4 regions of the Sphingobacterium sp. BIGb0165 genome follow, and region 2 is predicted to be linked to each of the others. Evidence: riboswitches for the same ligand, from Rfam matches in the RefSeq annotation. Region 2 holds a riboswitch; each other region holds the start of a gene.
What was found. Region 2 has a riboswitch for thiamine pyrophosphate ahead of M2408_RS22240 (TonB-dependent receptor). Riboswitches for the same ligand answer to the same signal wherever they lie in the genome.

Region 1 (2,209 bases), on a different contig from region 2:
TGTAATTAGCGTTTCTTCACTACCATCCTGATAGACAATACGCAGGTTCAAACAAAATGTGGGACGATTACGCCAAGGGGCTTTGTCAAAATTCCATACCGCCAATGGTTGGTGATTATACCAGCCATTCCCCAAAACTACGGCAACTGCATTGTTTCCCTGCTGGATCTGACGGGTCACATCTTCCACCACATATAGTGTACGTCTATCAAATCGGGTATACATCGGATCCAGACGATGGTCACCTATTTTTTTGCCGTTTATAGAAAGTTCGTAAAGTCCCGCCACAGCAATATAGGCGCGGGCAGACTTAATCGGTTTGGTCGTTTTAAATGCTCTTCTGAAATACGGTGCTTCCTGCTCGTGAATATCCTGATTATCACTGATCCATTTTCCCTTCCAGTTCTCCATCCCCATCATACCGGTCTCAAATGAGGCGATGGAAGATGTACTTTCATTACTATTTTTGTCCCAGACAAGAACTTTCCAATAGTACTTTGTCTGCTGTTTCAAGCTAGTGCCACTATATTGAATCAACATAACCGAGCTCAGTTGCTTTCCGCTATTCCAGATGTTAGCTTTATTTTTCACCAATGCTATTGAATCCGTGTCTACCAAGATTTGATAAGCAGATTGCTTCGCCCCCTGTCGTTTATCGGCCAGTCGCCAACTTAAACGGGGATTTGATTTATCCACACCCAATGGATTCACAAGATGCTCACAGCGTAGTTCAATTGGCAGACATTCTTTTTGTTTTTGTGCATACAGTATTGTGCTTACACACAGTATCGTCATCAGTAAAATTTTTCGCATGTTTAGTTTATACTTCGTTCAACTTTTTATATTTCCTATCATAGCATTTAGGTCATATTCTAGGTGACAATGCGCGCATTCAACAGGAATACAAAAGTGTTAAATTGTTTTAGTTGATTTAAAAACGAATATATCAATTATTATCAAAATAATTAAACTGTACTGTCCTGCTACCTCGTTGCTGAAAATTAACAGCAATATTTTGGATTATTCATCAAAATAATCCTATATTAGTCTCGACTTTAGGGGTGTCTGCATATGCGGACTGAGATTTTACCCTTATAACCTGATCCAGATCATACTGGCGTAGGGAAAAGTAAGCTATCTTCTAGATACATTACTGTATCTTGTTGTAGCCATTCCTAAAGTTTTACCAAAAAAATAAAAGGAATGGAACTTACAATCAATCATCAAATCCGATTTTTCGACCCTGCTCCGAGCTCTCTAGCCGAACTTTTACAGACGGAACTATCCGGTAAAACCCAAGGTATTGCCGTGGCCCTCAACAACTGCGTTGTTCCCAAAGACAACTGGACCGCAACAGTTTTACAACCCAATGATCATATCCTACTCATAACTGCTACACAAGGCGGATAATATCGTATGGAGCATATTCAATTCAATATACCTAATTCCCCATTAACATGACATCAGAAAAAATCACACAAACCCCCTTTCCAAATTCAACCAAAGTCTTTGTTCCCGGTACACTCTTCCCTATTCAGGTGGCCATGCGTCAGATTTCATTGAGTCCGACCAAATTGAGCAATGGACAGATCGAAGTCAACCCGCCCATCAGCATTTATGACACTTCTGGCCCATATACAGATGGAACACAAGATATTGACATCCGTAAAGGACTTCCCCGTCTTCGTGATCAGTGGATCCTTGACCGCGAGGATGTCATACAACTTGAAGGCATCAGTTCGCAATATGGTCAAAAACGTCTGGCAGATACCACATTGGACGAACTTCGGTTTGCTTACAGCCATAAACCTAAAGTTGCTGCGCCAGGTAAAAATGTGACGCAATTACATTATGCAAGAAAGGGTATCATTACACCAGAGATGGAGTATGTTGCCATTCGTGAAAATCAACGGATAGAGCAGCTTGCTGATAGCACACCAGGCATGGATCATCAGCATCCGGGCGAAAATTTCGGTGCCAGAACTGTCGGAAAATATATTACGCCAGAGTTTGTGCGTGAGGAGATCGCTGCTGGTAGAGCAATTATCCCCAATAATATTAATCATCCGGAAAGTGAACCGATGATTATCGGTCGCAATTTTTTGGTAAAGATCAATGCCAATATCGGTAATAGTGCCGTGAGTTCAAGTATTGAAGAAGAGGTTGAAAAAGCTGTTTGGGCCTGCCGCTGGGGTGCTGACACGATCAT
Region 2 (2,209 bases):
TTTGTAGGTATATAGGTTATAGTTCCTTCCTGCATTCATAAAACGGTCCTTTTCTTTTCCAGCTATTTCTAACCCATAATCTGCATAATCGTCCATACGGGATCTGTCCCCTGTGATCAAGGGTTCTGGTACCCCGTTCCAAGCCTGATATGTCTTTTCTTTCCCCCAGAATACGATTCCTTTTAAAATGTGTTTCTTACCGTAGTAGCCCCCGTCGATATAAAAAGATTGTAGGTCTGAGGCGCCTCTTTCGATATAGCCATTGCTGCTAATCCTTGATAACCGGGCATTGAAAGCAAACTTGTCGTTGATCAATCCTGTACCTAGCTTCACTGTATTTTTCCAAGTGTTGTAAGATCCAAATGAATTGTTAAGTTCGGTATAGGGTTTTTCGGCTAGAGTATTTGATTGAATATTTAACGAGGCGCCGAAAGAACCAGCGCCATTTGTTGAGGTTCCAATCCCCCGTTGTACTTGAATGCTTTCAGTAGATGATGCGAAATCAGGAAGATTGACAAAGAATGAGCCCATGCTTTCAGCATCATTTAGTGGAATTCCATTAAGAGTTACATTGATGCGCTGGTTGTCAGATCCCCGAATGGTCATGTTTGTATATCCTATGCCGGCTCCTGCATCGGAGTTGACCTGGACAGAAGGTGTTTGATTCAATAGATAGGGGATATCCTGCCCCAGATTATTTCGGGAAATCTCTTCTTTTGAGATATTCTTGAATGTTGTTGGGGCATTCTTTTTAGCTCTGGTAGATACAACGAGTACCTCTTCTGTTCGAATTGTTTTAGGATCAAGTTGGACAGTCAATTCCATATCATGCTCAATATTTAGGTTTTGGGTCCAGGTTTGATATCCTATAAAAGAAACTTGAACAGAATGCTTCCCTTTCTGGATATTATACAATTTGATCAGACCGTCTTTGTCCGATTTGGTTGTAAAAGAAGCCTGTCCATCCAGGGATACAGATGCATTTTGTAGCGGCCTTTGTGTGTTCCTGTCTACGGTCTTAATCGTCAAATTGTGCTGAGCAACAGCAATTTGGATAGAAACAGTAGCTAAAGCGCTACAAATCAAAAATTTGATCATGTTGATGTATTTTGTTTAAGTTAAACAAATCATAGAAAGGGGTCACTATGATCGTTCTATTTAACTAACCTCTCCCTCCGCCAGCATTACCTGGATCAGGTGCACAGAACTTAATCTGTTGGGTATAATCTCAGCCCTTATTTGTGTTTCTGACAAAACAAGGCACCCCTATTCGATGATGCGAATATATACATTAAAATCGAAATGGTATAACATGATGTGTTTTTTGACAAAAGAACAGTCTAGTTAAAAATTTGTTAAAATTTCCTTATGGTTTAAAGTTTTACGTTTAGGCTTGTTTTTGGTATTTATTGTTCTTTTTAGGTACCTTGGCATAGAGTTTTCTACTGTTAGTATGTATTCATATCGGTCAAAAATTTTTAATTACTAATTTGAGAGTGAGGAGATAAAATGTTAAAATATTTAAGCGCAAATTATATTCTACCGATCACTTCAATGCCAATAAAAGATGGTATTGTGGCGGTAGATGAAGAGGGGGTAATTCAGGGTATTTACGACCCCGCATCGTTTACTTTGAATGATAAAGTCAAGATCGAAAGGTATGATGGCGTTATTATTCCAGGTTTTATCAACGCCCATTGCCATCTTGAATTGTCACATATGAAAGGTGTAGTACCCAAAGGTACCGGTCTGCCGAATTTCTTGAGTCAGGTGATGACTTCACGCAGTGCTTCAATGAAGAAAATGGATGATGCAATGGCAAAGGCGGATAAAGAGATGTATGAAAATGGTATTGTAGCTGTCGGCGATCATGTGAATACAGATAACTCTTCTACACTGAAGGAGGAATCGCAAATACTTTATCATACGTTTGTAGAAGTTATTGGTGTTGAGCCTGAGGAAGCTGATTTTAAATTAAAAGAAGCGAAATCGTTGACGCAAGAATTCAGAAATGGCCATGTGTCGATTACGCCACATGCACCTTATTCCTGTTCAAAAGCTCTTTTCAAAAAATTCAAAAAAGCTGTCCCTGAGACGAACATCATTAGTATTCATAATCAGGAGAGTGACGAAGAGAATAAATTGTTTAGATACAAGACAGGTGAGTTCCTGGACTTCTATAAGAGTATCGGAAAAAATGCAGATTCTA
Region 3 (2,209 bases), on a different contig from region 2:
CTTCATCTAAAATAATTGATGAACAAATAATTTATAGGGATGAAAAATAACATTGCACTATTTTCTATCGTAGTTTTAGTATCCTGTTCGGGAAATCAAGCAACAAAACATGCACACCGTGATGATGCGCATATTAAAACAAGTATTGAAGATAAACAATTCAACGAAGTCGGGGATTCACTTTTAGTAGCCTACGATTTTCCAGAAAAATGGTATAACGGAGTTTTCGATGAAGGTCATGCTATGTCAAAAAATGATTCTGTCATTCAACAAAAATTTGACAAGTTGGATTTCTTTGACAAAATTAACGGAAAAAAGAAGCTTGGAAATAATGCTGGAAAAGAATACCTGGAAACGAAAAAAAACGTAAAAATTGATTCAATTATTGAATTTGATTCCTCAAAAATAGGTCACAACAAATTGGTTTACATAAAATCATACAAAACTTTTTTAGATACTACATACGATTTCCCCCCGACGGAAAGAAGTGTCGATATTTTGTTTTATCATAACAATAAATTTCAAAAGAAAGCAAACGTGTATAAGGAGATTAATTACCCCTTCTCGGTCGACATCAAATTAGGGTACTTGAACAAAAATGGAATTTTGACAACTAAAAAATTTGAAATTGATGAAGAAAGCATAAACTATATTGGTACTAAGACTGAAGATTTAAACAAATTTCTCAAACAGTAATTTACGTCACTAAAGCCCTACTTCAGTCTAAGCCCCCGCAGTCATTTTTACTGTTCCCGGACCGAATAAAACACTGGTTATAAAAAGTCCTTTTTTTTGTCTAAATTTGATATGGCTTTGGGGGTATTCTGTATAGAATTGAGATAGTCCCTTCGAACCTGATTCGGTTTATACCGGCGTAGGGAAAAGCAACCGCTTACGTATATTACAATATACCGGACAGCCCATCTGTCTCATTTCTTCCTGACAAAGCCACCAACAAACATAGCGAACAAAAAGGAATGGAAGATTTAATTATCGATCTGTTAGCACAGGTCAGACGACAAAAACCACTTGTACATAATATTACGAATTTGGTGGTGATGAATAGCACCGCCAATGCGCTCCTTGCTCTTGGAGCTTCCCCAGTCATGGTTCACAGTCCATCCGAAGTGCGCGAGGTTGTTGATCTTGCCCAGTCGTTGGTACTTAACATCGGCACATTGAGTGAACTTACCGCCGAGTCCATGCTTGTTGCAGCGGAACATGCCAATAACATTGGCCGCCCTTGGGTATTGGATCCTGTGGGTGCGGGAATATCCGCTTTTCGCAATGACTTATTGGCAAACCTCCTGGAGTTAAAGCCAACTGTGATACGGGGAAATGCATCAGAGATCATGAGCCTCTACAATTTCAACGAGGTCAATACCAAAGGTGTAGACAGCACCGCAGATAGCAAAGCAGCTATCGGCTTTGGTAAAGCATTACAAGAACAATTGGGATCTATCATCTGCATCTCCGGAAAGGTAGACTATATCCTGTCCGAACAGCATACCGCTGAGGTGCACAATGGACACCCCTTGATGACCCAGGTTACCGGACTTGGCTGTAGCGCAACTGCACTCATCGGTGCATTTTTAGCAGTCACAGACCATCCTTTTGAAGCAGCGACCGCCGGTGTCTCCCTTTTGAGCTTAGCAGGTGAGCTGGCTACAGCGCGATCCGCTGGTCCGGGTTCCTTACAGATGAATCTCTATGATGAACTCTATCTGCTGAATGAAGAGCGTATCCGCATGCATCTCAACTTGAAGCATGATGGCAATTAATCCCCTGTTTCCTTACCCCTTGTATCTGGTTATCTCCGAACAGGACTGCTACCCACAATCTTGGCTCCATGTTGCCGAAGAAGCCATAATCGGTGGTGTAGATATTATTCAGTTACGCGAAAAGAACGAAACGCCGACAGGGTTTCTGGAAAAAGCCAAGAAGCTAAAGCAGATTACCGACCGTTACGGAATCCCTTTAATCATCAATGATGCTGTGGATATTGCGATTGAAATCGAGGCATGGGGGGTACATGTCGGACAGAACGATCGTCAACCTATAGAAATAAGGGAAAAATATGGAAAGCGTCTTCAAATTGGCTGGTCGCTTGAAGATAGGACACAACTTGACAGCAAACAGATGGCCGCTGTAGACCATCTTGGAGTCAGCCCAATTTTTCCAACAAAAACAAAAACAGACACCATTACAA
Region 4 (2,209 bases), on a different contig from region 2:
GGGCGGGATGCAAGTGAGAAAATCGCTGCAACCAAGATGGATTTAGGTACCGATGTGAATTTCGGTTCATTGACACGTGATTTGATTAATAACCTAGCAAACAAAGAAAATATTTCAATTTCCTTAAACCACGAAGTTGTTGATATCGAACGTGAAGACGATGGCCGTTGGGAAATCGAAGTGAAAGATCTGAAAACAGGGGTAAAGAGAGAGCTAAAAGCGAAGTTTGTGTTTATCGGCGCTGGAGGTCACTCCTTGTTATTGCTGGAGAAATCTGGTATTCCCGAAGCAAAAGGTTATGGTGGATTCCCTGTGGGAGGGCAATGGTTGAGATGCATAAACGAAGAAATTATCAATACGCACCATGCTAAAGTCTATGGTAAAGCATCTGTTGGTGCGCCACCGATGTCTGTACCGCACTTAGATACCCGTTATATCGATGGAAAACAAGCCTTACTTTTCGGTCCTTATGCTGGTTTCTCAACCAAATTCTTGAAGCAAGGTTCTTATTTTGATTTACCTGCATCGATCAAATTATCCAATATCCGTCCGATGTTATCGGCAGGACTTGACAATTTGCCGTTGACCAAATATCTGATCACGGAAGTCATGAAATCTCCTAAAGATAAATTGGAGTCTCTGAAACAATTTATGCCAACAGCTAAATTGGAAGATTGGGTTATTGAGAAAGCCGGTCAACGTGTTCAGGTGATTAAAAAGGATGAGAAGAAAGGTGGAATTTTGGAGTTTGGTACAGAAGTGGTTTCAAGTGCAGACGGTTCTATCGCTGCGCTATTGGGAGCTTCTCCAGGTGCATCAACTTCGGTGGCGATCATGATCAGTCTATTGAAGAAATGTTTCCCTGAGCGTGCTAAATCAGATGAATACCGCAAGAAATTACGCGAGATGATTCCTTCGCATGGCAAAGCATTAAATGATGATGCTGAGCTTTGTAGAGAGACGCGTATCCGTACGCATAAAGCGTTAAAATTAATTGATATAGATTAATTTCAATAAACAATATACTTATGGGGTGCTCGGAAATGACAATGTCATCTGGGCTGAGATTATACCCAATAAAAGCGATTGTACGACCTTGTGCAATCGCTTTTATATACCTGATCCGGATAATGCTGGCGTAGGGATTTTAATTTCAATAAAAACATCCGTTTTTTCCGCTCATAAGTTTATTATGTAATTACACGAACTAATAAACAATTGAATGACTTCTGATACAATTTTCGAGGCTTTTATTCAGCAAATGCAACAAGCCACCATAGCGGAATGGCTGGGGGTATGTTTTGGTATCTTGCAGGTTTGGTTTTCAAGGCAAAATAAATCGATCAATTACCTCTTTGGGATAATAGGAATTATCATATCAGTATATGTATTATTCCATGCAAAATTATATGCAGAAATCTTGTTGCATCTCTATTATCTGGTGATGAGCATCTATGGTTGGATCTATTGGAAATATAGCAGTGATACGATCGTACCGATCAGTCGTAGTACAGCCCGAGATTGGCAGATTGTTGGTTTTATCTGTGTAGTCGGTTTCCTATTGTTCTATTTTGGTCTGGTGCATTTAACTGATTCGGATGTTCCGTTATGGGACTCTTTTGTTTCCTGTACAGCTTGGGCGGGGATGTGGCTATTGGCAAAACGTAAACTTGAAAATTGGATTTTATTGAACATCAGTAACCTGATGGCAATTCCCTTGCTTATACACAAAGGTCTATTCCTTTATGCTGGTTTAACCTTATTTTTATTTGTGATGGCTTTTAGTGGCTATTTTAATTGGCGGAGAATATTAAGTGATGAAAAAAAATATACAACTGACTGATGCAGCTATCGCTGTTCTAAAAGATCAGCAACGTAAAGCAATTCAGCAAAAGAGTTTGTCTGATGAGCAGCTTGAACTGATATACCTGAACAAGTGGTTTAAAATCTGGGTACCACAATCTCTGAATGGCTTGGGGCTGGATCTGGTTGGCGGGCTTTCCCTGTTGAAGGAGCTAGCCTACCAGGATGGCGGATTGGCATGGACGGTAACTTTATGTGCGGGAGCGAATCTTTTTGTTGGTTTTATTGATCCTGAAGTTGGGCAGGATATTTTCACTTCAAAACAGGTATGTTTTGGCGGAAGTGGGCAGATTGCAGGCATCGCTGAGCGTGAGGGCAAGTCTTATCGCTTGAAAGGGCTTTGGAA

Region 1: another riboswitch for thiamine pyrophosphate. It lies ahead of thiS (sulfur carrier protein ThiS); the one in region 2 lies ahead of M2408_RS22240 (TonB-dependent receptor).
Region 3: another riboswitch for thiamine pyrophosphate. It lies ahead of thiM (hydroxyethylthiazole kinase); the one in region 2 lies ahead of M2408_RS22240 (TonB-dependent receptor).
Region 4: another riboswitch for thiamine pyrophosphate. It lies ahead of pnuC (nicotinamide riboside transporter PnuC); the one in region 2 lies ahead of M2408_RS22240 (TonB-dependent receptor).

Annotation. Positions count from the first base shown of each region.
Region 1 covers NZ_JANUEB010000001.1:288,129-290,337, reverse strand. The annotation lists gene M2408_RS01230 (alpha-L-rhamnosidase) at 1-813, opposite strand, end outside; TPP riboswitch at 1,048-1,143, shown strand; gene thiS (sulfur carrier protein ThiS) at 1,204-1,410, shown strand; gene thiC (phosphomethylpyrimidine synthase ThiC) at 1,458-2,209, shown strand, end outside.
Region 2 covers NZ_JANUEB010000010.1:166,475-168,683, forward strand. The annotation lists gene M2408_RS22240 (TonB-dependent receptor) at 1-1,098, opposite strand, end outside; TPP riboswitch at 1,153-1,278, opposite strand; gene M2408_RS22245 (amidohydrolase family protein) at 1,510-2,209, shown strand, end outside.
Region 3 covers NZ_JANUEB010000005.1:408,211-410,419, reverse strand. The annotation lists gene M2408_RS13680 (hypothetical protein) at 40-696, shown strand; TPP riboswitch at 806-898, shown strand; gene thiM (hydroxyethylthiazole kinase) at 978-1,781, shown strand; gene thiE (thiamine phosphate synthase) at 1,768-2,209, shown strand, end outside.
Region 4 covers NZ_JANUEB010000003.1:352,041-354,249, forward strand. The annotation lists gene M2408_RS08015 (malate:quinone oxidoreductase) at 1-1,008, shown strand, start outside; TPP riboswitch at 1,020-1,162, shown strand; gene pnuC (nicotinamide riboside transporter PnuC) at 1,223-1,843, shown strand; gene M2408_RS08025 (acyl-CoA dehydrogenase) at 1,818-2,209, shown strand, end outside.